3 regions of the Erwinia psychrophila genome follow, and region 3 is predicted to be linked to each of the others. Evidence: riboswitches for the same ligand, from Rfam matches in the RefSeq annotation. Region 3 holds a riboswitch; each other region holds the start of a gene.

Region 1 (10,714 bases), on a different contig from region 3:
CGAAGGGTTAGATAAAATCTTTCTGGAGGCGGGCTTTGAGTGGCGGCTTCCCGGCTGCTCCATGTGCCTGGCGATGAACAACGATCGCCTCAATCCGGGTGAACGCTGCGCGTCCACCAGCAACCGCAATTTTGAAGGCCGCCAGGGCCGTGGCGGACGCACGCATCTGCTCAGCCCGGCGATGGCAGCCGCGGCGGCGGTAGCCGGTCACTTTGCCGATATCCGCAAACTGAACTGAGGAGCAATAATGGCCAGGAAATTTACCCGTCATACCGGCATCGTGGTGCCGGTAGACACCGCTAACGTGGACACCGACGCCATCATTCCCAAGCAATTTTTGCAGATGGTGACGCGGACCGGTTTTGGCCGGAATCTGTTCTACGACTGGCGCTATACCGATGCCGAAGGCCAGATTCCCAATCCCGATTTCGTGCTCAATAAGCCTGAGTTCAGCGGCGCCACTGTCATGCTGACGCGGGAAAACTTTGGCTGCGGCTCTTCACGTGAACACGCGCCCTGGGCGCTGACCGACTATGGCATTCAGGTGATTATCGGTAGCGGCTTCGCGGATATTTTTGCCAATAACTCGTTCAATAACCAGCTGCTGCTGGTGACGCTGGATGAGGATGTGGTGGAAACGCTTTTTCAGCAGGTTGCCGCGCAGCCGGGCATTTCTTTTACGGTGGATCTGGAGGCTCAGGAGATCGCTGCGGGGGATAAACGTTACGCCTTCAGCATCGATCCCTTCCGGCGTCACTGCCTGATTAACGGGCTGGACAGTATCGGCCTGACGCTTCAGCACGACGCGGAAATCGCCGCGTACGAGCAGAAGCAGCCCGCTTTCCTGCGTTAACCCTTTGCCAGACTTTCCCCCAGGGAAGTCTGGCACGTCACGCTATCAGACATCTTTTACCTTCGCCGACATGGCCAGTGACGCGATTGCGAGCAGCAGCGCCGCCCAGTAGACCGAATAGTGCCCGAAGGTTTCAGCCAGCGCCCCCTGAAGAATACCGGCAAGGATCACCCCAGTGGAAATACTGTTAGTAAACAGCGTAGTCGCCGCACCGGGCCGGCCGGGCATCAGATCCTGAAAGTAGAGCATGCCAATGCCGGCGACGATGCCGATAAAGACCGCATTGAAAATTTGCAGCGCCATCAGCGCGATACGTGACTGAAACAGCACCAGCCCCAGGTAAAACAGCACGCCCGCCGCCACGGCAAAAAGCATCATTTTGCGCTTGCCGACGCGTTTAACCAGATGCCCGGCCAGCAGCATCGCCGGGATCTCCAGCCCCGCTGCCACGCCCATCAGCAAACCCGCAAGGCGGTCCGGCAGCCCGAGGACGCTGGTGATATAGAGCGGCATATCAATGATATACATGGTATTGCAGGTCCACATCAGCAGCGAGGCGATAAACAGCAGCCGCACATCTTTATTCTTCCAGGCGCTGATTTGCGCGCTCAGTACTTCCGGCGACTGCTCCACGCGGGCCACGGAGGGCAGCGCAAACCAGATCAGCGCAAAGCAGACGACAAAAAGCCCCGCGGCGATCGCGAACATGGTGGTAAAGCCGTAGTTTAGCGCCAGCGCGAACGACAGCGGTGGGCCAATCACCCAGGCCAGCGAAAGCTGCGCACGCATCACGGAGCTGAACATCACCACTTCCCGCGCCGAACTGTCCGCGTATTCGCGCGCCAGCGCAAAGATCTGCGGCATCGACACGCTGGCAAGGGCGGAGAGCAGCACGCCAAAAGTAATCAGCGTCAGATAGTCACGGTTAAAGGCAAACAGCAGCGCGTTACCTGTCGCCATCACGCAGCAAAAGAGGATCAGCATGCGGCGATCGCCGCGATTATCCGAGCGCTTCGCCAGCAGAATACTGACGGCAATCCCGGCTATCGCATTGACGGTATAGAACAGTCCGACCCAGAACGGTCGTACCGCCACTTCACGGGTCAGAAAGAGACTGAGGGTGGGCGCCTGGAGCGCACCCGCCACGCCAATCATAAAAGAGACGGCCATAAAGGCCAGGTAAACGGGATTAATACGGCGACGCGGTCGGAGCATATTCATACCTGGTCCTTCAATGGCAAAAGCCGCCCGGCGCGGACGACAAACAGGAAGCATAGAAGAAAAAAAGCCTGACGAAAAAAGCCAGCGAACATAATGCCCGCTGGCTGGTGAAGATGCACCATACTCAGATTCAAATAATGCCAGAGCGCCATTCAGAGAATGCCTCCCGCTCTTTCATCGGAGCCATTATCGCCCTAATATAAGGCAGGAAAAACAGACCGCTTTTTACAAAAGGTTCCCCTTTTATGTCCTCTTCCCGCTTACAGCAGCAGTTTATCCGCCTCTGGCAGAGCTGCAACGGTCAGTCAAAGGAAACCACGCTTGGCGAGCTGGCCGTTCAGCTCAGCTGTTCCCGCCGCCATATGCGTAACCTGCTTAACGCCATGCAGGCGGAAGGCTGGCTGGAGTGGCAGGCAGAGGCGGGACGGGGGAAGCGCTCGGCGCTGCGCTTCCTTTATACCGGGCTGGCGCTTCAGCAGCAGCGGGCGGAGGAGCTGCTGGAGCAGGATCGCATCGATCAGCTGGTGCAGCTTGTCGGGGATAAGCATACCGTACGGCAGATGCTGGTCTCTCACCTGGGCCGCAGCTTCCGGCAGGGCAAGCATATTCTTCGCGTGCTCTATTACCGGTCGCTGCTCAATTTACTGCCCGGCACCCCGCTCAGGCGATCGGAAACCCACCTTGCCCGGCAGATTTTCAGCGGTCTGACGCATATAAATGAGGAAAACGGGGAAATCGAGCCCGATATCGCCCACCACTGGCAGCAGGTATCGCCCCTGCACTGGCGTTTTTATCTCCGGCCCGCCATTCATTTCCACCACGGCCGGGAGCTGGAGATGGCGGATGTGATTGGTTCGCTCAACCGACTGAAATCACAGCCGCTTTTTTCACATTTTGATCGCATCGACTCGCCAACCCCGTGGACGCTGGATATTTACCTGCATCAGCCGGATAGCTGGCTACCCTGGCTGCTGGGCAGCATCAGTACTATGATCCTGCCCGACGAATGGCACACCCTGCCCGACTTTGCCCGTCAGCCGATCGGCACCGGCCCGTACGCCGTGGTGCGTAACCAGCAAACGCAGCTGCGTATCGCCGCCTTTGATGATTACTTCGGCTACCGGGCGCTGATTGATGAAGTGAATATCTGGGTGTTGCCGGAAATCAGCGATGAGCTGGTCTATTCGGGCGTAAAGCTGGAAGGTGCCAGCGTGGACGAAAAATCGGAAGAGAGCCGCCTCGAAGAAGGCTGTTACTTTTTGCTGTTCGATCAGCGTTCGCCGCTGGGGCAGAACGAGCAGGTGCGGCGCTGGATCAGCATGATCTTCAATCCTGTCGCGCTGCTGAACCATTCCGGCATCGGCTATCAGCGCTACTGGTTCCCCGCCTACGGCCTGCTGCCCCGCTGGCATCACCGGCGCGATATGGCGGTGACGGAAAAGCCTCCTGAACTGACCTCAATTACGCTGACCTGGTACAACGACCATATTGAACATCAAGCGATCGCTAACGCGCTGGCGCCGCTGCTGGCGGCACACGGTGTCAGCCTGGTAACGCGCCAGGTCGACTATGCCACCTGGCACCGGGGCGACGCGGAAAGCGATATCTGGCTCGGCAGCGCCAACTTCACCCTGCCGCTGGAGTTCTCGCTCTTTTCCCTGCTGTATGAGATCCCGCTGCTGCATCACTGCGTGCCGATTGACTGGCAGCGGGATGCCCAACGCTGGCGCGAACAGAAGCTTTCGCTGGCCGACTGGAGCCGCCAGCTCGTCAATACCTGGAGCCTGCACCCGTTATTCCATCACTGGCTACTCCTTGAAGGCGAGCGCAGTATGCGCGGCGTCAGGATGAACACCCTCGGCTGGTTCGATTTCAAGTCCGCCTGGTTCGCACCGCCTGAATCATGACGCTTTCGCTACCGCCCGGAAATCATTAGAATAGCGCCTTCTCAACGGGGTGCGCGCAGGTGCTTTAAGCCTGCACGCTGAGACAGACCCGTCGAACCTGATCCGGATAATGCCGGCGTAGGGATTTGAGACGCTGTTACCTGCTCAGATCCTTTGCGGCCTCGCTTAACTTAAGGAACGCAAAGTGTTAAAGAAACTTCTTCCCCTGCTGATGCTTACCGCTCTTCCCGTCTTTGCCGCCAAACCAACGCTGGTGGTCTACACCTATGACTCTTTCTCCGCAGACTGGGGCCCAGGCCCGGCGGTTAAAAAAGCGTTTGAAGCCGATTGCCACTGTGAACTCAAATATGTGTCGCTGGAAGATGGTGTTTCGCTGCTGAACCGGCTGCGTATGGAAGGAAAAAACAGCAAAGCGGATGTGGTGCTTGGGCTGGATAACAACCTGCTGGTAGCCGCGGAAAAAACCGGCCTGTTTGCACCAGCTAAGGTGGATACCAGCCAGACCACCGTCCCTGGCGGCTGGCACAACCAGACCTTTGTGCCTTTTGACTACGGCTGGTTTGCCTTCGTCTACGATAAAACCAAACTCAAAAACCCGCCGCAGAGCCTGAAAGAACTGGTAGAGAGCGAGCAGCCGCTGAGGGTGATCTATGAAGATCCCCGCACCAGCACGCCTGGGCTGGGGCTGCTGCTGTGGATGCAGAAAGTCTACGGCGATGATGCGCCTGCGGCCTGGCAGAAGCTGGCGAAGAAAACCGTTACCGTCACCAAAGGGTGGAGCGAAGCCTATGGCCTGTTCCTGAAAGGAGAAGGCGATATGGTGCTGAGCTACACCACCTCCCCCGCCTATCACCTGATTGAAGAGAAAAAAACGCAGTACGCCGCCGCAAACTTCAGTGAAGGTCACTACCTTCAGGTGGAAGTGGCCGGCATGCTGAAATCAAGCGGGCAGCCTGCGCTGGCGCAACAGTTTTTGACCTTTATGCTGGATAACGGCTTTCAGAAAACCATTCCCACCGGCAACTGGATGTATCCGGCGATCAAATCGGATTTACCGGCAGGTTTTGATAAGCTGCCCCTTCCTGCCACCACGCTACAGTTCACCCCTGAGGAAGTGGCCGATAAGCGCAGCCAGTGGATAGCCGCATGGCAACGCGCCGTCAGCCGCTGATCGCAGGCTGGCTGCTGCCCGGCGCGCTGGCGGCGACGCTGCTGGTCGCCGTGGCGCTGCTGGCCTTTACCGCGCTGTGGCGAAACGCCCCCGCCATCGCCTGGCGCGATCTCTGGCAGGATGACTACCTGTGGCACGTACTGCGCTTCTCTTTCTGGCAGGCGTTCCTTTCCGCCGCGCTCTCCGTTCTTCCGGCCATTCCGCTGGCGCGGGCGCTCTACCGCCGCCGGTTCCCGGGCCGGGAAACGCTGCTTCGCCTCTGTGCGATGACGCTGGTGCTGCCGGTGCTGGTGGCGGTGTTTGGCATCCTCAGCGTCTACGGACGTACCGGCTGGCTGGCTCAGCTCAGCGCACTGCTGGGGATTGACTACACTTTCTCGCCTTATGGCCTGCAGGGCATTCTGCTGGCGCACGTTTTCTTCAATCTTCCTCTGGCGGCGCGCTTACTGCTGCAGACGCTTGAGCAGATCCCCGGCGAACAGCGTCAGCTTGCCGCTCAGCTCGGCCTGCGCGGCTGGGATCATTTCCGGATAGTGGAGTGGCCCTGGCTCCGGCGGCAGATCCTGCCTGCTGGCGCGCTCATTTTTATGCTCTGCTTCGCCAGCTTCGCTACCGTGCTGTCACTCGGCGGCGGCCCGCAGGCGACCACCATTGAACTCGCCATTTTCCAGGCGCTGAGCTTCGACTACGATCCCGGCCGGGCCGCCCTGCTGGCGATGGTCCAGATGGTCTGCTGCCTCGGTCTGGTCATGCTCAGCCAGCGGCTCAGCAAAGCTATTCCTTCCGGCGTCGCCAGTATTGGCGGCTGGCGTAACCCGGAAGAGAGCCTGACGGCGAGGATTACGGACGTCCTGCTGATTACGCTGGCCCTGCTGCTGCTGCTGCCGCCGCTGCTGGCGGTCATGGTGGATGGCGTCAATGGCGGGATGATCGCGGTCCTGCAGGAACCGGCGCTCTGGCAGGCTACCCTCACCTCGCTGCGCATTGCGCTTGGTGCCGGCCTGCTGAGCGTGCTGCTGACCATGATGCTGCTCTGGAGCAGCCGCGAGCTTCGCCTGCGCCAGCGGGCTTTGCAGGGCCAGCTGCTGGAGCTGAGCGGAATGCTTATCCTTGCCATGCCGGGCATTGTGCTGGCGACGGGCTTCTTTATGCTGCTCAACGAAACCGTTGGTCTGCCGCAGCAGGCTGACGGCATTGTCATCTTCACTAATGCGCTGATGGCGATCCCCTATGCCATGAAGGTGCTGGAAAATCCGCTGCGCGATATCGCTGAACGCTATAACCGCCTCTGCCTGTCGCTGGATATCCGGGGCTGGCAGCGGCTCAGGCTGATTGAGCTGAAAGCGCTGAAGCGCCCGATCGCCCAGGCGCTGGCCTTTGCCAGCGTGTTATCAATCGGCGATTTTGGCGTGGTTGCGCTCTTCGGCAACGAGGATTTCCGCACGCTGCCGTTCTACCTTTATCAGCAAATAGGGTCATACCGCAGCAGCGACGGTGCGGTTACCGCGCTGCTGCTCCTGCTGCTGTGCTTTCTGCTGTTCACCCTGATTGAAAAACTGCCGGGACGCCATGCTGACGCTGACTGATCTGACTTATCTTTATCATACTCTGCCGATGCGGTTTTCGTTCAGCATGCAGCCGGGAGAGCGGGTGGCCATTCTTGGCCCCAGCGGCGCGGGCAAAAGCACCCTGCTCAGCCTGATTGCCGGTTTCCTTCCGGTTGAAGGAGGCAGCCTGCACATTAATCACCAGCCGCACAGCCATACGCCACCGGCTCAGCGTCCGGTCTCGATGCTCTTTCAGGAGAATAATCTTTTTCCCCACCTCACCGTGGCGCAGAATATCGGCCTGGGGCTTCACCCCGGCCTGAAACTGAATCATGCGCAAAAGCAGCAGCTGCAGGACATTGCGAAGCGCGTCGGGATGGAAACCTATCTGCAGCGCCTTCCCGGCCAGCTTTCCGGCGGCCAGCGCCAGCGCGTGGCGCTGGCCCGCTGCCTGGTCCGTCAGCAGCCGGTTCTGCTGCTGGATGAGCCGTTTTCAGCGCTGGATCCGGCGCTGAGAAAAGAGATGCTGCAGCTGGTTGATGAAGTCTGTGCAGAACGCGCTATTACCCTGTTGATGGTGTCGCACAGCGTTGAAGACGCCGCGCGTATAACGCCGCGCAGCATCCTGATAGTGGAGGGAAGCGTGTTCTGGGATGGCAGTACAGCAGCGTTATTCAATGGCGAAGTACCGGAGGCGGAACTGCTTGGGATAGGCCAGCGATAAGCGGCAGGGCCCGGCATAAACTTTGCCAGGCCAGCCAGCGGGATCAGCCGCCGATAAAAACCTGCCACAGCAGCTGGCGGAAAATGGGCATCATGGGATGAAACTGGATAGCCGTAAAGCAGGCAACGGCCAGCAGCATCGCCAGCGGGGCGAGCCAGCGCAGACGCGAGGAGGGCAGCAGCGGCGTCGCCCAGTCGGACTGTTTTTTTGCCCGCAGCCAGCGCCAGCCTAACCAGAAGCCGAGCCAGAGCAGCAGCGTAACCCCCAGCAGCAGCCACTTGAATGCGCCGCTGTTGGTCCCTTCCGGCACGTCGATCGCCACCCCGGCCAGGATCCCCGGCAGCAGGTAAAGCGGCGGCCAGAGTATGCAGCCTGTGATATTCGGGGGGATAAATTTTCTTACCGGCAACTCAAGCATTCCCGCCACCAGCGGGATCAGCGGACGGGTCGGCCCCACAAAGCGGCCAACGATGATGGTAAACATGCTGTGCTGATGCAGCGCATGTTCCGTTTTATCCATCAGGCCTTTGTGCTTTTTGATAAACGACCACCGGTGCAGCGGCCCTTTGAACTGCCAGCCAATCAGATAGGAAGCCCAGTCGCCCAGCAGGCAGCCCAGGGTGCCGACGGCCCAGGCGGGATAGAGGCCAATCTGCCCGCTGCCGATCAGGGCACCGAAAGAGGCCATCAGTACGGTTCCAGGCAGCAGCAGCCCGACCAGCGCCAGCGATTCTAAAAAGGTAATCAGCCCAACAGCCAGTAGCGACCAGGCAAGTGATTGCGTAATAAGATGTTGTAGCCAGGCTTCCATATCACTCACGTTCCACGTTACAGGAGGTCGGATTGTCCTGAGCCTCCCCGAATCCGTCAAGGCTTGTTTTGTATGGGAATGCTGACGAAGCGGCTGCCCGACGCGCCCGGTCAATAACCCTGTATAAATAAACATGCTATGATTGGGCATTATTAAGCCGATAAGGGTTTCAGGTGAACGACGCACGCGCAGGTTTTCTGCTTAGCCGCCACTGGCGGGATACGCCCGCAGGTACGGAAGTTGTGCTGTGGCTAGCGACGGATGAAGGGCCGCAGCGGGTGGTGCTTGCCCCCCAGGAGTCGGTCGCTTTTATTCCGCTTGAGCAGCGCGCGCAGGCCGAATCGCTGCTCCGCCAGGAGCGGCACTACCGGCTGGCCGGGCTGAACCTGAAGGATTTTCGTCAGCGCCCCGTCTTTGGCCTCTACTGCACCCAGTATCGCCAGCTGCAAAAGCTGGAGAAGCTGCTGCGGGAAAATGGCGTCATGGTCTTTGAGGCGGATATCCGCCCGCCCGAACGCTATCTGATGGAGCGCTTTATCACCGCGCCCGTCTGGTTCAGCGGTCAGCCTGCCGGTCACAGCCTGATCAATGCGCGCCTGAAGCCGCATCCTCACTACCGGCCGCCGCTAAAGTGGGTCTCGCTGGATATTGAAACCACCCGCCACGGCGAGCTTTACTGCATCGGACTCGAAGGCTGTGGCCGCCGCGATGTCTACATGCTCGGCCCGGAAAATGGCGATGCCAGCGCGCTCACCTTCAATCTGGAATATGTCTCTAGCCGTCCTCTGCTTCTCGAAAAGCTCAACGAGTGGTTTGCCAGAGAAGATCCGGACGTGCTGATTGGCTGGAACGTGGTGCAGTTTGATCTCCGGGTGCTGCAAAAGCATGCCGACCGTTACGGTATTCCGCTGCGGCTGGGACGGCATAACGAGGCGCTGGAGTGGCGCGAGCACGGCTTCAAGCCGGGCGTTTTCTTCGCGCAGGCGACCGGACGCCTGATCGTTGACGGCATTGATGCGCTCAAGTCAGCCTTCTGGAACTTCTCCTCTTTCAGCCTTGAGACGGTCTCCCGCGAACTGCTGGGCGAAGGCAAAGCGATCGATAATCCCTGGGACAGAATGCAGGAGATCGATAAGCGCTTTGCGGAGAACAAACCGGCGCTGGCGCACTATAACCTGAAGGATTGTGAGCTGGTCACGCGGATTTTCCAGCATACCGAGCTGATGCCTTTCCTGCTGGAGCGCGCCACGGTCAACGGGCTGGCGGTCGATCGTCATGGCGGCTCGGTGGCGGCGTTCAGCCACCTTTATCTTCCGCGGATGCACCGGGCTGGCTTTGTCGCTCCCGGCATCGGGCAGGTGGCGCCGGGGGCCAGTCCCGGCGGCTACGTGATGGACTCGCGGCCGGGGCTCTATGACTCCGTGCTGGTGCTGGACTATAAAAGCCTCTATCCCTCGATCATTCGCACCTTTCTGATAGATCCCGTGGGGCTGGCCGAAGGGCTGGCGCATCCGGATGAGAGCGAGTCGGTCAGCGGCTTTCGCGGCGCGCGCTTTTCCCGCACTAACCACTGCCTGCCAGAGATTGTCCGGCAGATCTGGCAGGGACGCGAAGCGGCCAAAAAGCAGGGCAACAAGCCGCTCTCGCAGGCGCTGAAAATCATTATGAACGCGCTGTACGGCGTGCTGGGCACCAGCGCCTGCCGCTTTTTCGATCCCCGTCTTGCCTCGTCCATCACCCTTCGCGGCCATGAAATTATGCAGCAGACAAAGACGCTGGTTGAGGCCGAAGGTTATGAGGTTATTTATGGCGATACCGACTCCACCTTTGTCTGGCTGAAAACGCCACACGATGACGCCAGCGCTTCCGCTATCGGCCAGCATCTGGTCGCGGTTATCAACGCCTGGTGGCAGACGCATCTGAAAGAGGCGTACGGGCTGGAGAGCGCTTTGGAGCTGGAGTATGAAACCCACTTCAGCCGTTTCCTGATGCCCACCATTCGCGGGGCTGAACAGGGCAGTAAAAAGCGCTACGCCGGGCTGATCCGTGAAGGCGACGCGGAGCGGATGGTGTTTAAAGGGCTGGAGACCGTGCGTACCGACTGGACGCCGCTGGCCCAGCAGTTTCAGCAGGCGCTTTATCTGAAAATTTTCAAAGGCGAGCCCTATCAGGATTACATCCGGGAGACCGTCCGCCAGCTGCTGGAGGGCGAACTGGATGAACAGCTTATCTACCGTAAGCGTCTGCGTCGTCCGCTGGATGATTATCAGCGCAACGTACCGCCGCACGTGCGGGCAGCGCGTATCGCGGATGAGCAGAATCAGAGGCTGGGCCGCCCCTTGCAGTACCAGAACGGCGGCAGGATACGCTACGTTATGGCCACCTCCGGGCCGGAGCCGCTGGAGGCGCGCCAGACGCCGCTGGACTATGAGCATTACCTGACCCGCCAGCTTCAGCCGGTGGCTGACGGCATCCTCCCG
Region 2 (10,714 bases), on a different contig from region 3:
GGCTTTCACTGGCAGGGCGATGCGCTGGTGATCGGGATTGGCAACGGGCGTCAGGCGGGTGGCGGTCAGCGCCTCTGTCCGACGGCGTTAATTAATGATGGCCTGCTGGACTTGAGCATCGTTACCTCACAGGAGCTGCTCTCTACCGTACTGCATTCACTGACCAGTAATGAACATAATCCGAATATCGTTTCAGCCACGCTGCCATGGCTTAGCATCACGTCGCCGAATGAGATGACGTTTAATCTTGATGGCGAACCACTCAGCGGCACCGAATTTTATATTCAGGTTATGCCGGGTGCGCTACTTTGCCGGCTTCCGCCACAGTGTGAACTCCTGGCCTGACCTCCGCTCTTTTCTGGCTGAATGAAAATTTCAGCCTTGACGCTATTCATCACCGTGTTCCCTGCCACAATCTTCCTTAACAGTGCTTGCAGGCTGGCAGGCAAAACCAACCGCCCTGTTAAGGCGTGATAATGAACCAGGCGCGGGCTTCCGTCATTGCCAATACGCAAACAGCCATCCATCGCTCTGTCACATAGCCACCGCATCCGCTATCCACACCGCCACAAATACGATGACTTTTCACCCTTAGCACCACCTTAAGACTCTTCTGAGAACCACGCTTTTTTCCTTCGTCACGCAGATTAACAAGTCTTACATCAGCGCCAAGCGGGTAAAAAAACTCTGTGATCGCGATCGCTGATTTGACCCGACCAACTTGTATGGTAGTACGATAGTGATTAACTTTCAGGCATTGAAGGTCATTATCAAAGGCAGAAGATATGAAGATCGTGAAGGCTGAAGTATTTGTTACCTGCCCCGGCAGGAATTTTGTCACTGTTAAAATCACCACGGATGAAGGACTTACCGGCATTGGCGACGCCACGCTGAACGGGCGTGAGCTGCCCGTCGCCTCTTACTTAAAAGATCACATCTGCCCACAGCTGATTGGCCGCAATGCGCACCAGATCGAAGATATCTGGCAATATTTCTACAAAGGGGCCTACTGGCGTCGTGGCCCGGTGACGATGTCCGCGATTTCCGCCGTGGATCAGGCGCTGTGGGACATCAAAGGGAAAGCGGCTAATATGCCGGTATACCAGCTGCTGGGCGGCGCATCGCGCACCGGAGTAATGGTTTACTGCCACACGACCGGCCACAGCATTGATGAAGTGATGGATGATTACGCCCGCCATAAAGAGATGGGCTTTAAGGCGATTCGCGCCCAGTGCGGCGTTCCCGGCATGAAAACCACCTATGGTATGGCAAAAGGCAAAGGGCTTGCCTATGAGCCGGCCACCAAAGGTGACTGGCCGGAAGAGCAGCTCTGGTCAACCGAAAAGTATCTCGACTTCACGCCGAAGCTGTTTGCCGCCATCCGCGACAAGTTTGGCTTTGACGAACACCTGCTGCATGACATGCACCACCGCCTGACGCCGATTGAAGCCGCCCGCTTCGGCAAAAGCGTTGAGGATTACCGTCTGTTCTGGATGGAAGACCCGACGCCTGCGGAAAACCAGGAGAGCTTCCGCCTGATCCGTCAGCACACCGTGACGCCGATTGCGGTTGGCGAAGTGTTTAACAGCATCTGGGACTGTAAACAGCTGATCGAAGAACAGCTGATCGACTACATCCGTACCACCATTACCCACGCTGGCGGCATTACCGGCATGCGCCGCATCGCGGACTTTGCCTCACTCTATCAGGTTCGTACCGGCTCCCACGGCCCGTCCGATCTCTCGCCTGTTTGTATGGCCGCCGCGCTGCACTTCGATCTCTGGGTGCCGAACTTCGGCGTGCAGGAATATATGGGCTACTCCGAACAGATGATGGAAGTCTTCCAGCATAACTGGACGTTCGATAACGGCTATATGCATCCGGGCGATAAGCCGGGCCTGGGCATCGAATTCGATGAGAAGCTGGCGGCGAAGTATCCCTATGAGCCTGCCTATCTGCCGGTCGCCCGTCTTGAAGACGGCACCCTCTGGAACTGGTAAGGAGATGATGATGAAAAGTGTGGTAATCGAACGTCCGGGCGAGCTGGTTTTACAGGATCGCCCCCTTCCGGAACCGGCAAAAGGTGAAGTCCGCGTTAGCGTGAAGTATGCCAGCATCTGCGGTTCTGATGTCCATATCTGGCACGGTCACAATCCCTTCGCCCGCTATCCGCGCGTTATCGGCCATGAGTTTTTTGGCCTGATTGACGCCGTTGGCGAAGGCGTTGACGAAAGCCGTATTGGTGAGCGCGTCGCCGTGGACCCGGTCGTCAGCTGCGGCCACTGCTATCCCTGCTCTGTGGGCCGTCCTAACGTCTGCAGCGAACTGAAGGTCATTGGCGTCCACCGGGACGGCGGCTTCAGCGAGTATGCCGTCGCGCCGGCGTCAAACGCTTATACCCTGCCGGAAAGCATTCCGGATAAACTGGCAAGCCTGGTTGAACCTTTCACCATCGCGGCCAATATCACCGCCTTCCTGAAACCGCAGCCGGATGACGTGGCGCTGATTTACGGTTCCGGCCCGATGGGCCTGACGGCGATCCAGGTGCTGAAAGGCGTTTATAAGGTACGGAAAGTTATTGTGGCCGATCGCCTGCCGGAACGTCTGGCGATGGCGCGCGACAGCGGTGCGGACGTGGTGCTGAATAACAGCGAGCAGCCGCTCTCTGACCTGCTGCAGGGAGAAATGCCGACGTTGATTATCGACGCTGCCTGCCACCCGACGATTCTGTCGGAAGCTGTCGCGCTCGCTTCACCGGCGGCCCGTATTGGCCTGCTCGGCTTCTCCGGTGAGCCCTGTACGCTCACCCAGCAGAGCCTGACCAGTAAAGAGCTTTCCCTCTTCACCTCACGCCTTAACAGTCATCGCTTCCCTGAGGTGATCGACTGGATGAAGCAGGGTCTGATCCAGCCGGAAAAACTGGTGACGCACTATTTCCCGCTGGCGGAAATCGAACAGGCCATGACGTTGTTTGAAAAAGATCCACGACGCTGTTGCAAGGTCATACTGACCGTCGGATAACACCCGGCCCGCCGGTCAGCGGCGTATTCGGTTTGCGGTGACAGGGAGCGTACCCGGACCAGGCTCAATGACCGGCGGGAGAAATCCCTCAAATTATAAAGATAAATATAATCAAGGATTTATTATGTTTAAGAACCTCCGCTGGATTATCGTACTCCTGCTGTTCATGGTCTATATGATCAACTACCTCGATCGGGTCGCGCTCTCACTGACGCTGCCGCTGATTGAAAAAGATCTGATGCTCAATGCTGAAGAATTCGGTCTGATTTTCAGTAGCTTTTTCTTTGGCTACGCCATCTTCAACTTCGTTGGTGGCCTGGCTACCGATAAATTTGGCCCCACGATAGTGCTTGGCGTGGCGGTCGGTCTCTGGTCGCTGTTCTGCGGCTTTACCGCCCTGGCGACCGGCTTCTGGTCGATGCTGATCCTGCGCGTACTCTTTGGCATGGCCGAAGGCCCAATCTGCGCCTCCGCCAATAAAGCGATTAACGGCTGGTTTCCCAAGAAGCAGGCCGCTACCGCGATGGGCTTTCTCAGCGCCGGATCGCCGCTTGGCGGCGCGGTGGCCGGTCCGATTATTGGCTATCTCGCCCTCGCCTTCGGCTGGCGCCCGGCCTTTATGATCATCTGCTCCATCGGCCTCGTCTGGATGGTGTTCTGGTTCTTCCTTTCTGCGGATAACCCGCTGAAAAGCAGCCGCGTCAGCGAGGCTGAACGTGCGCTGATCCTGCAGATGAAAGAGGAGCAGGCGGCGATGGAAGAGTCAGAAGAAACTCAGTCTTCCTACGGCCTGGGCCACTATCTGCGTCAGCCGATTATCCTGGTTACCGCTTTCGCCTTCTTCTGCTACAACTACATTCTGTTTTTCTTTCTCAGCTGGTTCCCTGCCTATCTGGTGCAGGCGCATAACCTTGATATTAAATCGATGAGTTTCACCACCATGATCCCCTGGATCGTCGGTTTCGTGGGGCTGGCCCTGGGCGGCTGGATCTCAGATAAAATTTTCAATATTACCGGGCGCTTACTGCTTTCGCGCAAAATCGTGCTGGTGGTTTCCCTGCTGGCGGCGGCGATCTGTGTTGCCCTGGCCGGCTCCGTGCAGGGCGTCTACCCGGCGGTAATCCTGATGTCAGTCTCCATCTTCTTCCTCTACATCACCGGGGCGATTTACTGGGCGATCGTGCAGGATGTGGTGCATAAAAGTCGTGTAGGCGGCATCAGCGGCTTTATCCATCTGATCGGCAGCCTCTCCGGCATTATTGGTCCCTACGTGACCGGGGTGATTGTTCAGCAGACCGGCAAATTCGACAGCGCCTTTGTGCTGGCGGGCGGAGTGGCCGCGCTGGGCGCGCTGCTGGTGCTGTTCGTGATTAAGAGTCCGAAAGGATCTGCCGCTAAACCTGTTTCTGTCTGAGTTTATCTGGGCGCGCAGAGGCGCGCCCGCGACTTCACTAAGGATTGACCATGTTAACACTTGACCACTTGCCAGAAGGCACCCTGATCCCCCGTTACGATCGTTCCGGGCTGCATACGCGCATCGTACACATTGGCTTCGGGGCTTTTCACCGCTCCCACCAGGCCGTCTGTGCGGATATCCTGGCGGCTGAACATCACAGCGACTGGGGGTATTGTGAATGTGAAACCAACACCTTTAATCAGGGTGAGTTGATCAACGCGCTGCGCCAGCAGGATATGCTTTACAGCGTGACCGAAATGGCCGACAGCGGCCTGAGCACCCGCGTCGTTGGCGTGGTGAAGCAGGCGCTCTACCGCAACGGTGACGGCATCGATACCATTATCGCCACCATGTGCCAGCCGGATGTGGCCATTGTTTCCATTACCGTGACCGAAAAAGGGTACTGCTATCAGCCCGCTACCGGGCAGCTTATCTCCGACCATCCCGCTATTGTTCACGATCTGGCGCACCCTGAGGATCCGCAATCGGTGCCGGGCGTCATTCTGGCCGCCATCCGCCGCCGCCGTGATGCCGGTTTAGCGGCTTTCAGCGTGATGTCCTGCGACAATATGCCGGAAAACGGCCACGTCACCCGCAACGTGGTGACCCAGCTCGCTGAGCGTCTCGATCCGGCACTGGCAGACTATATCCGCGCCAACATTACCTTCCCTTCAACGATGGTAGACCGCATCGTTCCCGCCATGACCGCAGAGGCGTTCAACGCCCTGAAGGAGACGCTGGGCTGTGCCGATCCGGTCGGCGTTGAGTGCGAGCCGTTCTTCCAGTGGGTGATTGAAGATAACTTCGTCAGCGGTCGTCCCGAGTGGGAGAAAGCGGGCGCCGAGCTGGTTGCTGACGTGCTGCCTTTTGAAGAGATGAAGCTGCGTATGCTTAACGGCAGCCACTCGCTGCTGGCCTATCTCGGCTACCTGGCCGGCTATGAGCACATCAGTGACTGCATGGAAGATGCGGCCTTTTTACAGGCGGCAAGAAAGCTGATGTTAGACGAGCAGGCGCCGACGTTACGCACCGAAAATGTGGATCTGGTCGCCTATGCGGATTCGCTGATCGCCCGCTACCAGAACCGGGCTATCCGTCACCGCACTTATCAGATCGCCACCGACGGTACGCAGAAGCTGCCGCAGCGCTGGCTGGACAGCATTCGCTGGCACCTGAATAACGGCAGCCGTTTCGATCTGCTGGCGCTGGGCGTGGCGGGCTGGATCCGCTATGTTGGCGGCGTTGACGAAAAGGGCCAGCCGATTGAGATTAACGATCCTATGCATGAAGAGCTTGCGCGCCTTGTAGCGTCAAGCCAGGAAGGCGAAGCGCGCGTCACCGCGCTTCTTTCGCTGAAGTCGGTATTCGGTGACGATCTGCCGGACAGTACGCTGTTCCGCGAAAAGGTGATCCACGCCTATCAGCTCCTGCTTAAGCTGGGAGCAAAAGAAGCGGTCAGGCAGGTCGTTACGGCTGACTGATTGTTTCACGGCGAAAGGGCTGGCGCTGGTGCATCAGGCTGATTAGACTGGATGTTCCTGCGCCAGCTTCACTGACGCCTTACCCATAACGAATCGTGCCGAATGTCTATTGCTTACACCATTACCGCCAGTGAACCCGTTAATCAGCAGATCTATCGCTTTTTACGCCAGGATATTGTGACCTGCGCCATTCCGCCGGGCTCCCTGCTCTCCGAAAAAGAGGTCTCAGCCCGCTTCAACGTTTCGCGCCAGCCGGTGCGTGAGGCCTTTATCAAGCTGGCCGAGGCGGGTCTGGTGCAGGTGCTTCCCCAGCGCGGCACCTTTGTGCGAAAAATTTCCGCGCAGCGCGTCGCCGACGGTCGTTTTATCCGCGAGGCGGTAGAGGTGGCGGTGGTACGCCGGGCGGCCACGGAAGCCTCTGCGGCTTCCCTGGCGCGACTGGAACATAATCTCCAGCTACAGAAAATGGCCGCGGCACGCCATGACAGTCACGCCTTTCTGCTGCTGGATGATGAATTCCATCTGATCATCGCCCAGAGCATTCAGTGCGAACTTGCCTGGCAAACCATTGAAAACATCAAAGCCGCGATGGATCGGGTGCGTTTTCTGACCCTGAGTAAAGTTTCCCCGCCGGATATTCTTATCGAGCAGCATTATGAGATTTATGAAGCGCTGGTGGCGAAGGATGTCGCCGGCGCTGAACGCGCACTGCGTCACCATCTTCAGGAGATGATCTTTTCGATCACGCCGATTGCCGAACAGAACAGCGAATGGTTTGAGCAAACCTGATGTGTCGATAAGCGCGAACCCGCAGGCACAGGGCCTGCGGGTTTGTGCTGCAAGGCGCCCGGAATACGCTTCCCGCATGACAAACTGGTAAAATTACCGGGCAATGAGATCGCTCCCGGCCCCCAGCAGCTCTGACGCTCAGCGCACCCTTACTCACTTCAACTGACGCGACTTTTTACTGAGAAACCACTAAAAGCCCGCCCGCTACCACCAGCGCCAGAAATGATGCACCGGACCGTTGCCCTTACCCACCTCCAGCGTACCGGCATGTTCAAGCGCGCCCTGTAACCAGCCTTTAGCTTCATGCAGCGTGTTCTCCCAGCTTTCATGCCGGGGCCGGAGCGCGGCCAGCGCCGCGGAGAGCGTACAGCCGGTGCCGTGAGTGTGCCGGGTTAGCACGCGCGGCGCGGAGAAACGCCGTTCACCGTCGCGGGTAATCAGCCAGTCGGGGCTTTCCGTATCGCTGAGATGGCCGCCTTTCATCAGGACCGCCTGGCAGCCTGACGCCAGCAGCGCTCTGCCCTGCTGCCGCATCTCCTGCTCACTGGTGGCGACCGGGCATTCCAGCAACGCTGCGGCTTCGGGCAGGTTCGGGGTGATCAGCGACACTTTTGGCAGCAGCCGCTGGCGCAGCGTCGCCACCGCGCCGGGCGTGAGCAGGGCATCGCCACTTTTCGCCAGCATCACCGTATCCAGCACGATCCAGGGCACCGGTGCGGCCTGTAGTCCTTCCGCCACCGCCTCGATAATATCGCTCTCCGCCAGCATGCCGATTTTGACACTGTCGATGCGTACATCGCTCAGCACCGAGGCCAGCTGCGCCGCGACGAACTCAGGCTCAATGCGATACAGCGACTGTACGCCGCAGGTGTTTTGCGCGACCAGCGCGGTAATCACGCTGGTGCCGTAAGCACCAAGGGCGGAGAAGGTTTTCAGATCGGCCTGGATGCCCGCGCCGCCGCTGGGATCGGTACCGGCAATGGTCAGTGCGTTAATGCGTTTCATTGCAGCGTCTCCCCCTTCAGGCTGTAGAGCGTATCCAGAAAGGCGGCAACAAAGCTGCCCGGTCCGCCCGCCGTGGCAGCCCGCTCTCCCGCCAGGCTCATCACCCGGCAGGCGCTGGCGACGTGACTGAGCCGATCGCCCGGCAGCGCGGTGAACGCGGCCACCACCGCCGACAGCGCGCAGCCCGTGCCGACAACGCGCGTCATCAGCGGCGATCCGCCCGGCACCCGCAGGCAGCGCTGACCATCGGCGATAAAATCCTCCTCGCCGGTCACGGCGACGATGGCACCACAGTCGAGCGCCAGCTGGTGAGCGGCTTCCAGGGCAGCGCTGGATGCGTGCAGGCTGTCCACGCCGCGTCCGGAGACGGCCTGACGCGCCAGCGCCAGAATTTCAGAGGCGTTGCCGCGGATAGCCGCAGGCCGGTGCGCCAGCAGCCGCTGGCAAAACTCGCTGCGAAAGCTCAGCGCGCCTACCGCGACGGGGTCGAGCGTCCAGGGTTTGTCCGCCTTGACGGCAGCCAGCACCGCCGCCAGCATCGCTTCGCTGCGTGACTGCGTCAGCGTACCGACGTTAATCAGTACCGCATCGGCCAGCGCGGCAAACTGTTCTGCTTCCTGAGGCTCGATAACCATGGCAGGCGAGGCGCCGAGCGCCAGCAGCACATTGGCGGTAAAAGTTTGCACAACGTCATTGGTCAGGCAGTGTACGAGCGAAGGATTTTGATGAAAAAGGGCCAGTGAGGCGGCGGCATTGTCAGTGGTAAAGCAGTGAGGTTGGATCATGGTAAAGCTCCCAACCGGCGATCAAGAAGGCGATGCGGTCAGGCATCTGACTTCCCTCCGCTGGCATTATCCAGTTCAGGTTCAACGGGTATTTCTCAGCCTTCACAAAGAAGGGCACCCCGAGTCATTTAGTACAAATTAGCTTACTTTTTTCCAGCTTAGGGGAAGTGGCTTGCTGGTGCAAGCCTGCCCTCCCAAGGGATCGCTTCTTCACCTTGAAAATGCGCATGACCCCTTTTTAAACCTCATCCCACACACGAAAAAAAGGCTTAGTGCCCCTTTGTTATACCGCCCGCCCGTAATGCTTTGACCACTTCTCATAGAAAGCGTGAGCGATTGCAGGAAGCTGGCTTGTGAGGCTTTAATCTGGAAGTCTACATAATCGATTAATCTTCCGGTGTTACTGTGGATCAATCGCCAAACATCCCAAACCACCAACCGGACTGAGCGATGCCGATCATAGCACCAATTCACCGCGACGAACGACGTCTGATGCAGAAAGCGATCCATCAAACACGTGACAAGAACCATACCCGCAGGCTGACCGCCATGCTGATGCTGCACCGAGGTGACCGTGTCAGCGATGTCGCCAGAACGCTCTGCTGCGCCCGTTCATCCATTGGGCGCTGGATTAACTGGTTTACGCTTACGGGTGTCGAAGGTCTGAAATCATTGCCCACCGGACATTCCCGTCGTGGCCCTTCGGGCATATCTGCGTACTGTACGTGAACTTATAAAGTATTCTTCCGGCGATTTTGGTTATCAGCGCTCTCGCTGGAGTACTAAACTGTTAGCCTTAAAATCAAAGAGATAACTGGCTGTCGCTTACATGCTTCAACGGTAAGTCGCTGGCTTCCCGCTGCTGGTCTGGCGAAGGGCTGCCCCTACGTTGCGTATTCGCGACCCACATAAAGAAGAAAAATGGCCGCTATTGCAAAAGTGCTCGCCGGATGTAGCGCTGAACATCCCGTATTTTACGAGGATGAGGTGGATATCCATCTCAACCCAAAAACCGGTGCAGACTGGCAATTACGCGGCTAGCAAAAAAGCGTTGTCACACCGGGGCAGCATGAAAAATATTATCTTGCAGATTCTCTGCACAGCGGTACCGGTCGGGTCAGTTATACAGGCGGGAGCAGCAGAGGTTCAGTCCTGTTCATCAGCCTGCTGAAACACCTTAAAGCCACATATCGTCGGGCAAAAACTGTCACGCTGATGGTGGATAACTACATCATCCATAAAAGTCAGCAGACGCTGCACTGGCTGAAGCAGGATCCGAATTTCCGGGTAATTTATCAATCGGTTTACTCACCATGTGTCAACCATGTTGAACGGTTGTGGCAGGCGCTGCATAACACAATAACCCGAAACCATCAGTGTCGCTCAATGTGGCTGCTGCTACAGAAGGTTCATCACTTTATGAAAACGGTAAGCTCATTCCCTGGAGGGAAATACGGGCAGCCAATAAGTGTAGCGGTATTAGGAACAGCTATTTAGTATATTTCCATTTACTACTGCTTTATTCAGTAGCAAATTTATCCACTTATGGAAGTTTGGGTTATGTCTTAAGCAGTGTATGATGAACAAATAACCACCATAAGTTCAGGGAGAACAAGATGAAAATGGTACTGCCAGTTGATGGCTACCGTTCGGCAACGGAGTTCATGGAAGCAATACAGGGCAGTGAGGGAGATACTCACTGGTTGATGAAAAAGGCGGAGCATTGGCATGGTGGCATCCATCTTTATGATAGTTTTGCGGGTAATGCTGTATTTAAACCCGACAGCCACGGTCTGAAATGCATGACTGATGGTCAGGTGGTCGCCTGGCGATTAAATGATGATTACCAGACCGCCCCGTTCAAAAAGAAGATGCTAAAATTCAGCTCCACTTTTGTTCTCATCAAATCAATCTGTACCCCGGATAAAGACAAACCCGATAACTCACTGGACTTCTATACACTGTGGATGCAGATAGCTCCGCTTTCTGAATATGGCATTACAGACACACGAATCGCGACAGTGACCGCCAGTGCGCTGAAAATTCGCCAGGACAACACCTCTCCCGGCTGGATACGCAGTGGGCTGAGGGAAGGGGTCAACGTCCCCCGTGATGCGCTGCGTCACTATGAGGTGCCGCAGGATACGCAGACCACACTGCCGCGCGGTACTGTGGTG
Region 3 (10,714 bases):
GCAGTCCTTTTATCAGATCAAGATCCCTTTCCTCACAGTCACTCAGCAGGCGAAAAATCTCCCACTGCATGTCCCATTCATCAATCACGGCGGGATTCTCTTTTAGTTCTTCATCGGTCATTTCACGACCAGCCTCTGTCATTTCGAGCATGGCGACAGTGGTAATGGACGCTTCGCTGACCGCAATAGCATGCGCTAACGTTTCGCCGCTCAGACGCGAATGCAATAATTCACTCAGCGCAACGCAGGCATCGATCGCGGGGTAAACGCCATAGAGGTCGTAGTCGTCAGCGGCCGGTATAGCTTCTTCGAATTTTTCCAGCTGCGAGTCAAAATTCACTTTGGCGTCTTTCACCACCAGCGTTTCCCACACCAGATCGAGAACGCGGCGATAAAGCATCCCGTCACCAAAGCCGGTCTGCTGGCAAAATGCCCAGTAATTAGGGTACATGCGTTCGCACAGGCAGGCCATAAAAGTAACGTGCTGCCAGCTTTCCAGCTTTTCCAGCCGCAGATGAATAGGGTTACGTAACATGTTGGTATCTCTTATACAGAAGTGCGCGGCACGCAGTGTAACTGAAAAGCGTGCCGCTCACATCGTTAACCCTGCTGCTGCCAACGCAGGAAGGAGGGCCGCTGCGAGGCAACAGCGTCTGCCCAGCGCGTGGGCTCAGGCAGCCTGTAGCCCTGCAGGCACGTTTCAACCCAGTTCAGCGCCGTGTCCTGGCTGACGCGATGGCCCGGAGAGATAAAGAGCGGGTTACAGCGCTGTTTGCTGCGCAGTACCCAGCCAATCTGCTCACCTTTATCCATTAAGGGCTGCCGGCTGCCCGGCGTGGCGTCCAGCGGCTCAAATTTGCCGCACAGGCGGCTTTTCGCCACGCCAATCGTCGGTACGTCCACCAGCAGGCCAAAATGACTGGCCACACCCAGGCGACGTGGGTGCGCAATCCCCTGACCGTCCACAAAGAGCAGATCGGGCTGCTGCTCCAGCATCTGCCACGCCGCCAGCAGCGCCGGATATTCCCGGAAGGAGAGAAAGCCGGGTATATAAGGCATTGTTGTGGCAATACTCGCCACGCGATGCTCGACCAGCTTCAGCGAAGGATATTCAAGAATAATCAGGGCTGCGCGCGTTACGTCACCCCCCTGTTCAAACCCTACGTCGGCACCGCCGATATAGCGCGGCGGCATTACGTCAAAGTCATCTTCTCGTACCACTTCTGCCGCACGGGTTAGCTGTTCCTGCCGTAATACCTGTATATCCATGTTTAGTCCTGATGATAAGGCCTGGAAAGTTTGTGTACCGCCTCAACGAAAGCGCCTGCGTGTTCCGGCGGCACGTCCTGATGAATGCCGTGGCCTAAGTTGAAAACGTGACCGGTGCCTTTGCCATACCCTTGCAGAATACCGGCAACTTCCTGCTCAATGCGGGCCGGTGGTGCATAGAGCATGGAGGGGTCCATGTTCCCCTGCAACGCAACCTTGTCTCCCACGCGACGCCGCGCATCAGCGATATCCGTCGTCCAGTCCAGACCCAGCGCATCGCAGCCGGTTGCCGCCATCGCCTCCAGCCACTGGCCCCCGCCCTTTGTGAACAACGTTACCGGCACCCGGCGCCCTTCGTTTTCACGCAGAAGGCCATCGACAATCTTATGCATGTAGTGTAGCGAAAACTCCAGATAGTCGCGGCCAGTCAGCACGCCGCCCCAGGTATCAAAAATCATGACCGACTGCGCCCCGGCACGAATTTGTGCATTGAGATACAGGGTGACGCTGTCGGCCAGTTTATCGAGCATCAGGTGCAGGGTCTCTGGCTCTGCGTACATCATCTTTTTCAGTTTGGTAAAGGCTTTGCTGCTGCCGCCCTCGACCATATAGGTCGCCAGCGTCCACGGGCTGCCGGAAAATCCGATTAACGGCACTTCACCGTTCAGATTTTTACGGATGGTGCGTACCGCGTTCATGACGTAGCCCAGTTCCTGCTCGGGATCGGGGATCGGCAGTTTTTCCACGTCAGCACGGCAGGTTACCGGTGAGGCGAAACGTGGACCTTCCCCCGTTTCGAAATAGAGCCCGAGTCCCATCGCATCGGGGATAGTCAGGATATCGGAGAACAGGATCGCCGCATCCAGCGCATAGCGCCGCAGCGGTTGCAGCGTGACTTCACAGGCCAGCTCGGCATTTTTACACAGGGACATAAAATCACCCGCAATGGCGCGGGTCGCCTTATATTCTGGCAAATAACGTCCGGCCTGGCGCATCATCCATACCGGTGTCACATCAACGGGCTGGCGCAGCAGGGCGCGCAAATAACGATCGTTCTTCAGTTCTTTCATCACAGGGCTCTCTCTCCATACAGGCCTGTAGTGTAACATTGATTCGGGACGGTGATTGAGCACTCGGCAGATTGAGCCGGTGGGATGAGGTTCCTGTCCCCACCCCGGCGAAAAATGGGCACAGAGACAGAAGAGAGCAGAAGAAAAGAGGCGTCAAACGGGGCTAATGCAGATCGTCAGGCTTTTTTGAGCAGCCGGTTCACCTCAGGGGCTGCCGCGGCGGGTTGCTGACCGGCCGTTTCATCCTGTTTTTTTTCTTTCTTCGCACCCGGCGCGCTATTTTCGCCAAGCAGATGGGAGTTACCAATAAATACGCCGCCTTTCTCAATTGAGAATTCACCGGCAAAAACGTCACCCTCTATTCGCCCACGCGACATAATAATCACCATTTGAGCATAACAACTTCCCTTCAGCAGACCATTTACAATAAGCTTTTGCGATTTTACTTTGCCAATAACCTGGCCTTCTTTACCTATTTGCGTCACTTTCTGGCTGGTAACATCGCCTTCAACAATACCGTTTATAGTAATGTTATTTTCAATACTTATCTCACCACGTAATAAGGTGCCCGGAGAAATCGTTGTTTCTTTAAAACCGTTCTCTTCGGCTGGCAACACGGGCGCAACAGGGGATGTCGCCGGGCTGGCTGGCGTCAGCGCCGCTTTGGCTGGCTGAACCTCTTCTTTTTTCTTGAGATTGAACACGCTGGTCATCATCCTTTCATTATGTCGTTTTCGTAATATCAGCAGCAGGAATAAGCTTCCCATACCGCCGAGCGCAATTAACATGGGTATTCTCAGTGAGAGGGCGAATGCAATAAGGCTACCGCCCCAGAATATCCATATTCCCCACAGATAATAATGCGTATTGCTTTCAGGCATTCTGTCCACGCTCAATTTCTGGAAACTCAAATCTGACAGGGTAGAACCCGATATGATAAGTCCCGGTGGGGGATTGCCCTAAATTACCTTTAAACCGCCTGCTGACACAATAAAAACCGGCCGTTTTTTCGACCGGCTAAACATTATTCAGCGTCGGCGCGACAATAGGCAACGGTATCTTCAATCAGTCTGCGCGCTACCGTCCCGGCTGGCGGAAGCTGGGGCAGCGCATCGTAGCGATACCAGCCGGCATCCAGTAACTCTTTCGGGTCAATGTGGATCTCGCCGCTGTCGTAGTCTGCCATAAACGCCATCATCAGCGACTGCGGGAAGGGCCAGGGCTGCGAGGTTACGTAGCGGAGGTTCTTCACTTTGATACCGCTCTCTTCCATCACTTCCCGGGCGACGGTCTGCTCCAGCGTCTCCCCGACTTCCACAAATCCCGCCAGCACCGTATAGATGCCGTTACGGTGTCGGGTATGCTGGGCCAGCAGAATTTGATCGTTACGGCGGATAGCCACAATGATACAGGGCGCGATCTGCGGATAATAACGCTGCCGACAGTGGTTGCACAGACAGGCCCACTCCGTCCGGCTCTGGTGCATCTCATGTCCGCAATAGCCACACCACTTGTGCGAACGGTAAAACTCCGCCAGCTGGATGCCTCGCCCGACAAGCTGGAACAGACCGGCATCCTGATCGATAAGCTGCCTGAGCGAACCCATGTCGTCCGATCGGCTTTCGCGGATCAGCCAGACAGGATCGCCAAGCCACTCACCAATAAGCGATCCTTGCGATCCAACAAGTCCGACCTCACATGCCGTGCCGAACGGTAATTGACCTTTTGGTAACCAAAGTTTATGTTGGTGGCTGACAACCCACCAGCCAGCGTCTACGCTAGAAATCTCACGTTCCATAAATTGCTTTCCTCAGCTTTACAGGGCTTTCTGCATTACTGGATTGGGATCAGATTTTACTTAATATTCACGGAGCCACTCATGCTTAACCAGTTAGAAGACCTGACCGCGCGCGTAGGCGGATGTAGCGACCTTGTGGACTTTTGTCTGCGTGCCCGTAAAGAGTTACTGGTTGCTTATTATCAGCTAGTTGGCATCAAGCCTAACAAGGAATCGCTGACCACGCTTGACGAAAACGCGCTGGATACCTTCTGCCAGAATCTGGTCGATTACCTTTCTACCGGCCATTTTACCGTTTATGAACGTTTTATCGAAGAGCTGGAAGGCAGCCAGCAGTTAGCCAAAGCGGCGCAGATCTACCCTTCCCTGCAGGCAAATACCGCGCAGATTATGCAGGTTTACGATAACAATCTGGAAACGGCTATCGATCACGACAACTGCATTGAGTTCCAGAACGCGCTCTCCGCCGTTGGCGAGGCGCTGGAAGCGCGCTTTACGCTGGAGGATAAATTTATTCAGCTGGCGCTGGAGAAAACGGCAGAGAAACCCGCGGCGGCTAACGATCCGGCGCTGGCGCGTCCCGCCTGATACGTTATCAGATTGTAAACTTCTTGTGGTTTCAAAAAAGCCCCCTTATGCTGAAGGGGCAATAAGGTAACGGCGTTTTATCCGTTGCTCGTTTTGGCCATGACCTTAGTGATGGCTGAAATTCTTCTTGTCGGAGTGCCCTTCGGGGCTGAGACCGTTAATTCGGGATCCGCGGAACCTGATCAGGTTAGTACCTGCGAAGGGAACAAGAGTAAACATTCAGTGACGGTGTGAATCCTCACATCCTGCGCTTACTCCTCCGGACTCCAGGCAAGCAACTTCCCTTTTTTATTCAGGAACGTGCTATGTCTACCCATGTTAAAAAACTGACCCGTCGTGAGCAGCGTGCCGAAGCGCAACAGTTTATCGCTTCCCTGAAGGGCACCGCCTTTCCTAACTCAAAACGTATCTGGCTGACCGGCTCAAGGCCAGATATCCGCGTTCCGATGCGTGAAATTCAGCTCAGCCCGACGAAAACCGGCGGCAGTAAAGAAGTACCTCTCTTTGAAGAGAATGAACCTGTGCCGGTATACGACACCGCCGGGCCCTATGGCGACCCTGAAGCCAGCATCGATCTTCATGCCGGCCTGGAAAGGATGCGTGAAGCGTGGATTGTTGATCGCAATGATACTCACCCCGTTGAGCACCTCAGCTCCGTTTTTACCCAGCAGCGTCTCGCCGATCGGGGGCTTGATCATCTGCGGTTTGATCGGCTGCCGAATCCCCGCCGCGCATTGCAGGGTCGCTGCGTTACGCAGCTTCATTATGCCCGTCAGGGCGTGATCACGCCGGAAATGGAGTTTATCGCGCTGCGTGAAAACATGGGCCGCGAACGGATCCGTAGCGAAGTTTTGCTGCAACAGCATCCCGGCCACAGTTTCGGCGCCAGCCTGCCGGAAAATATCACCGCCGGGTTCGTCCGTGATGAAGTGGCCGCAGGCCGTGCCATCATTCCGGCCAACATTAATCATCCGGAGTCTGAGCCGATGATTATCGGGCGAAACTTCCTGGTGAAAATAAACGCTAATATCGGGAATTCAGCGGTCAGCTCTTCAATTGAAGAAGAGGTCGAGAAGCTGGTCTGGTCTGCCCGTTGGGGAGCCGATACGGTGATGGATCTCTCCACGGGCCGTAATATTCATGAAACCCGTGAATGGATCCTGCGTAACAGCCCGGTTCCTATAGGTACAGTGCCCATTTATCAGGCGCTGGAGAAGGTCAGCGGCGTGGCGGAAAACCTGAGCTGGGAGGTGTTTCGCGATACGCTGCTGGAACAGGCCGAACAGGGCGTGGACTATTTTACCATTCACGCCGGTGTGCTGCTGCGCTATGTCCCGATGACGGCGAAGCGCCTGACCGGCATCGTTTCGCGTGGCGGCTCGATCATGGCGAAGTGGTGTCTTTCGCATCATAAAGAGAGCTTTCTGTATGAGCACTTCCGTGAAATCTGTGAAATCTGCGCCGCCTATGACGTTTCCCTCTCCCTGGGCGATGGCCTGCGCCCGGGATCGATCCAGGATGCCAACGACGAGGCGCAGTTCGCCGAACTGCATACGCTGGGCGAACTGACCAAAATCGCCTGGGAATATGATGTGCAGGTGATGATCGAAGGCCCGGGCCACGTGCCGATGCAGATGATCCGCCGCAATATGACAGAACAGCTGGAGCATTGCCACGAGGCGCCCTTCTATACTCTTGGCCCGCTGACGACGGATATCGCGCCGGGGTACGATCATTTTACCTCCGGGATAGGCGCCGCCATGATCGGCTGGTTCGGCTGCGCCATGCTCTGTTACGTCACGCCAAAAGAGCATCTGGGGCTGCCCAACAAGGAAGATGTAAAGCAGGGGCTGATTACCTACAAGATTGCTGCACATGCCGCAGACCTGGCGAAAGGTCATCCCGGCGCGCAGATCCGCGATAACGCCATGTCGAAAGCCCGTTTCGAATTCCGTTGGGAAGATCAGTTCAACCTGGCGCTCGATCCCCATACGGCGCGAGCCTACCACGATGAGACGCTGCCGCAGGAGTCGGGCAAGGTGGCCCATTTTTGCTCAATGTGCGGGCCTAAATTCTGTTCAATGAAGATTACCCAAGAGGTGCGCGACTATGCCGCCCGCCTGGAGGCGGAAGCGCAGCCGATTGAGGTCGGCATGGCGCAAATGTCCGAAGCCTTCCGCACGCGCGGCGGCGAACTCTATCATCCTGCCGACACGCTGATTCGGGAGGAAAAAGCATGAGCCGCGGCCCTTTTCCCGCAACTGCCGCGCGGCTTGGTCTCTACCCGGTGGTGGAGAGTGTGGCATGGCTTGAACGCCTGTTGGATGCTGGCGTGCGTACGCTGCAACTTCGTATTAAAGATCTTCCGGAAGCGGCGGTAGAGCAGGATATCGCTCACGCGGTCGCGCTGGGCAAACGTTATCAGGCACGCCTGTTTATCAATGATTACTGGCGTTCAGCCATTAAATATCAAGCCTATGGCGTGCATCTGGGTCAGGAGGATCTGGATGTGGCGGATCTGGATGCCCTGCACCGCGCGGGCTTACGTCTCGGCCTCTCCACGCATGACGACGCGGAGCTGGATCGCGCTCTGGCAGAACAACCTTCCTATATCGCGCTGGGGCATCTGTTCCCGACGCAGACCAAAGTCATGCCCTCATCGCCACAGGGACTCAGTGAACTGCAACGCCATCTCTCCCGCCTGAAGGGCATCTCCACCGTAGCGATTGGTGGGATCACTCTGGAGCGAGCGCCGCAGGTGCTGGCTACCGGCGTGGGCAGCATCGCTGTGGTCAGCGCTATCACCCAGGCCGCTGACTGGCGGGCGGCCACAGCCGCCTTGCTGGCGCTGGCCGGGACGGGAGATGACGCTGATGCTAAATGACAGCGATTTCCTGCGCTACAGCCGCCAGCTGCTGCTGGAAGAGTTTGGCCTGGAGGGGCAGCAAAAATTACAGGCGGCCAGCGTACTGATCGTCGGGCTTGGCGGACTGGGTTCTCCTGCGTCGCTTTATCTCGCCGCTGCCGGCGTCGGTAAACTGCTGCTGGCTGACGATGATAAAGTGCATATCAGCAATCTTCAGCGGCAAATCCTCTTTCGTCACAGCGAGACCGGCCAGCCTAAAGCGCTGCTGGCGAAAAAGCATCTACAGGCGCTCAATCCTCAGGTTGAGTTTATCGTTCTTGAGCAGCGCATGGATGAAGCAAGCCTTGGTGAAATTATTCAGCAGGCGGACCTGGTGCTGGACTGCTGCGACAATATGCAGACCCGCCATGCTATCAATACCGCCTGCGTGCAGAGCGGCACGCCACTTATCAGCGCCAGCGCGGTAGGTTTTAGCGGCCAGTTACTGGTGCTCACGCCGCCCTTCAGCCAGGGCTGCTACCGCTGCCTCTGGCCCGACGACGCCGAGCCGCAGCGGAACTGCCGCACGGCGGGCGTACTGGGGCCTGTTGTTGGCGTAATGGGGACGCTTCAGGCGCTGGAAGCCCTTAAGCTGCTTTCCGGTCAGCCTTCTCCCCTTGCGGGTAAGCTCCGCCTGTTCGACGGACGCCAGCAGACCTGGCGCACGCTAAATCTGGCACGCAGCGAGAACTGCCCGGTATGTGGAGGAATACATGAAGATCCTCGTTAATGATGAAGCGATGACGTTCCCTGCCCCGCTGCGGCTGGCAGAACTTCTGGATCATCTTTCGCGCCAGCAACCCGGCACCGCACTCGCCGTCAATCAGTGCATTATTCCCCGTGACCGCTGGTCTTCTTACCATTTGCAGGAGGGCGATGAGCTGGTTATTTTCCAGGCTATCGCCGGAGGTTAATATGCTCAGGATCGCTGACAGAACATTCTCTTCACGCTTGCTGACCGGCACCGGCAAGTTTTCCAGTCCTGCCATCATGCTTGAAGCTCTGCGCGAGTCCGGATCTGAGCTGGTGACGCTGGCCATGAAACGGGTTGATTTGCGCGGCGGTGATGACGGGATCCTGCTGCCGCTACAGGCTTCTGGCGTTCAGCTCCTGCCCAACACTTCCGGGGCCAAGAGCGCTGGAGAAGCGATTTTTGCCGCCCGTCTGGCCCGCGAGGCGCTGGGAACGCACTGGCTGAAGCTGGAGATCCATCCCGATGCGCGCTATCTGCTACCCGATCCGATTGAAACGCTGAAAGCCGCCGGGGCATTAGTGAAAGAGGGCTTTACCGTTCTCCCCTACTGTCATGCTGACCCGGTATTGTGCCGCCGGCTGGAGGAAGTGGGCTGTGCCGCCGTCATGCCGCTTGGGGCGCCGATTGGCAGCAATCAGGGGCTGAAAACCCGGGATCTTCTGGCCATTATCATTGAACAGGCGGGCATTCCGGTCATTGTGGATGCCGGCATCGGCGCGCCAAGTCATGCCAGCGAGGCGCTCGAAATGGGGGCGGACGCGGTACTGGTGAATACGGCTATCGCTTCTTCACCCAACCCGGTGATGATGGCGCGCGCCTTCAGGCTGGCCGTTGAGGCGGGCTCGCTGGCACGTGAGAGTGGTCTCAGTGGTCTTAGCGCGCAGGCACGGGCCACCAGCCCGCTGACGGGATTTTTACAGGATGGGACAGCATTATGAAATGTTTTGCTGACCAGTGGGAGAAGCTGGACTGGGATGACATCCGCCTGCGGATAAACAGCAAACGGCCAGCCGATGTGGAACGGGCGCTGAATGCCCCTCTGGTAGGACGTGAAGAGCTGATGGCGCTGCTTTCGCCTGCCGCCGCCGCTTACCTTGAGCCGCTGGCGCAAAAGGCACAGCGCCTGACCCGCCAGCGTTTCGGCTATGCGGTCAATCTGTTTGTTCCTCTCTACCTCTCCAATCTTTGCGCCAATGACTGCACCTATTGCGGATTTTCCATGAGTAACCGCATCAAACGTAAGACGCTGGACGCGGGGGAAATCGCCCGTGAATGCGACGCGATCAGGGGAATGGGCTTCGATCAGCTGCTGCTGGTCACCGGCGAACATCAGACCAAAGTCGGGATGGACTATTTTCGCCAGCACCTGCCCGCTATCCGGCAGCGTTTCAGCTCGCTGATGATGGAAGTGCAGCCACTGGCTGAGGAGCAGTATGCCGAACTGAAGACGCTGGGGCTGGATGGCGTGCTGGTGTATCAGGAAACCTATCATCCTGCGGTTTATGCACGGCATCATTTGAAAGGGAACAAGCAGGACTTTTATTTTCGTCTGGAAACGCCAGATCGGCTCGGACGGGCGGGGATCGATAAGATCGGCCTGGGTACGCTGACTGGGTTGTCGGACAACTGGCGAACCGACTGCTTTATGATGGCGGAGCACCTGCTGTGGTTGCAAAAAACTTACTGGCAGAGCCGTTACTCGGTCGCCTTTCCCCGGCTGCGTCCCTGTGCCGGCGGTATTGAACCCGTTTCAGTAATGGATGAGGCTCAGCTGGTGCAGGTCATCTGCGCTTTCCGGTTATTTGCGCCAGAAGTGGAACAGTCGCTTTCAACGAGAGAGTCCCCGCAGTTCCGCGACAAGGTAGTGCCACTGGCGATCAACACTATCAGCGCCTTCTCAAAAACACAGCCTGGCGGATATGCAGAAGCGCAGTCAGAGCTTGAGCAGTTTTCCCCTCATGATAATCGCCACCCTCAACAGGTTGCCGAAGCATTGATTCAGGCGGGTATGCAGCCGGTATGGAAAGACTGGGATCGCTATCTGGGACGGACCTTGCAGTAAGTTTGATACGGAGTGAAGCGGTGCAGAATGATATGAAGCCGCTTCGCAAATACACCTGATACCGCTGGCACCAGCGGGCAGCCGGGCTATAGTGGCTTCGTTGACGGTCATCCGCACGTTAACCAGGGTCAGCTTACTTTCCTTCGTGCTGACCCTGCCTTCTTTATTTCGCTGCGTGAGGCCGCGACCGCGCTTCAACCCACGGCAGTTCCACACCACGTCTTTAACCGTACCAGCCATCGGAGCTTTGTTCGCTTTGGCAGGACCG

Evidence for each region. A riboswitch is a leader RNA that binds a small molecule or an ion and turns the genes downstream of it on or off. The one in region 3 is predicted to bind thiamine pyrophosphate.
Region 1: it holds a riboswitch for thiamine pyrophosphate, as region 3 does, so the genes downstream of both, thiB (thiamine ABC transporter substrate binding subunit) here and thiC (phosphomethylpyrimidine synthase ThiC) in region 3, are expected to answer to the same signal.
Region 2: it holds a riboswitch for thiamine pyrophosphate, as region 3 does, so the genes downstream of both, thiM (hydroxyethylthiazole kinase) here and thiC (phosphomethylpyrimidine synthase ThiC) in region 3, are expected to answer to the same signal.

Annotation. Positions count from the first base shown of each region.
Region 1 covers NZ_JBCHVB010000002.1:275,391-286,104, reverse strand. The annotation lists gene leuC (3-isopropylmalate dehydratase large subunit) at 1-238, shown strand, start outside; gene leuD (3-isopropylmalate dehydratase small subunit) at 248-853, shown strand; gene AAH446_RS07360 (MFS transporter) at 899-2,074, opposite strand; gene sgrR (HTH-type transcriptional regulator SgrR) at 2,320-3,981, shown strand; TPP riboswitch at 4,017-4,123, shown strand; gene thiB (thiamine ABC transporter substrate binding subunit) at 4,166-5,152, shown strand; gene thiP (thiamine/thiamine pyrophosphate ABC transporter permease ThiP) at 5,128-6,738, shown strand; gene thiQ (thiamine ABC transporter ATP-binding protein ThiQ) at 6,722-7,423, shown strand; gene AAH446_RS07335 (DedA family protein) at 7,467-8,234, opposite strand; gene polB (DNA polymerase II) at 8,408-10,714, shown strand, end outside.
Region 2 covers NZ_JBCHVB010000003.1:245,259-255,972, reverse strand. The annotation lists gene yegS (lipid kinase YegS) at 1-345, shown strand, start outside; gene manD (D-mannonate dehydratase ManD) at 786-2,000, shown strand; gene AAH446_RS10035 (Zn-dependent oxidoreductase) at 2,011-3,021, shown strand; gene AAH446_RS10030 (MFS transporter) at 3,146-4,435, shown strand; gene AAH446_RS10025 (mannitol dehydrogenase family protein) at 4,486-5,958, shown strand; gene AAH446_RS10020 (GntR family transcriptional regulator) at 6,061-6,747, shown strand; gene thiD (bifunctional hydroxymethylpyrimidine kinase/phosphomethylpyrimidine kinase) at 6,952-7,752, opposite strand; gene thiM (hydroxyethylthiazole kinase) at 7,749-8,537, opposite strand; TPP riboswitch at 8,573-8,669, opposite strand; partial or broken gene AAH446_RS10005 (IS630 family transposase) at 8,988-10,034, shown strand; gene AAH446_RS10000 (N-acetylmuramidase domain-containing protein) at 10,154-10,714, shown strand, end outside.
Region 3 covers NZ_JBCHVB010000012.1:4,784-15,497, forward strand. The annotation lists gene AAH446_RS19325 (YjaG family protein) at 1-535, opposite strand, end outside; gene nfi (deoxyribonuclease V) at 601-1,269, opposite strand; gene hemE (uroporphyrinogen decarboxylase) at 1,272-2,339, opposite strand; gene AAH446_RS19340 (bactofilin family protein) at 2,516-3,220, opposite strand; gene nudC (NAD(+) diphosphatase) at 3,364-4,137, opposite strand; gene rsd (sigma D regulator) at 4,219-4,725, shown strand; TPP riboswitch at 4,847-4,947, shown strand; gene thiC (phosphomethylpyrimidine synthase ThiC) at 5,031-6,965, shown strand; gene thiE (thiamine phosphate synthase) at 6,962-7,609, shown strand; gene AAH446_RS19365 (HesA/MoeB/ThiF family protein) at 7,599-8,360, shown strand; gene thiS (sulfur carrier protein ThiS) at 8,344-8,544, shown strand; gene AAH446_RS19375 (thiazole synthase) at 8,546-9,322, shown strand; gene thiH (2-iminoacetate synthase ThiH) at 9,319-10,446, shown strand.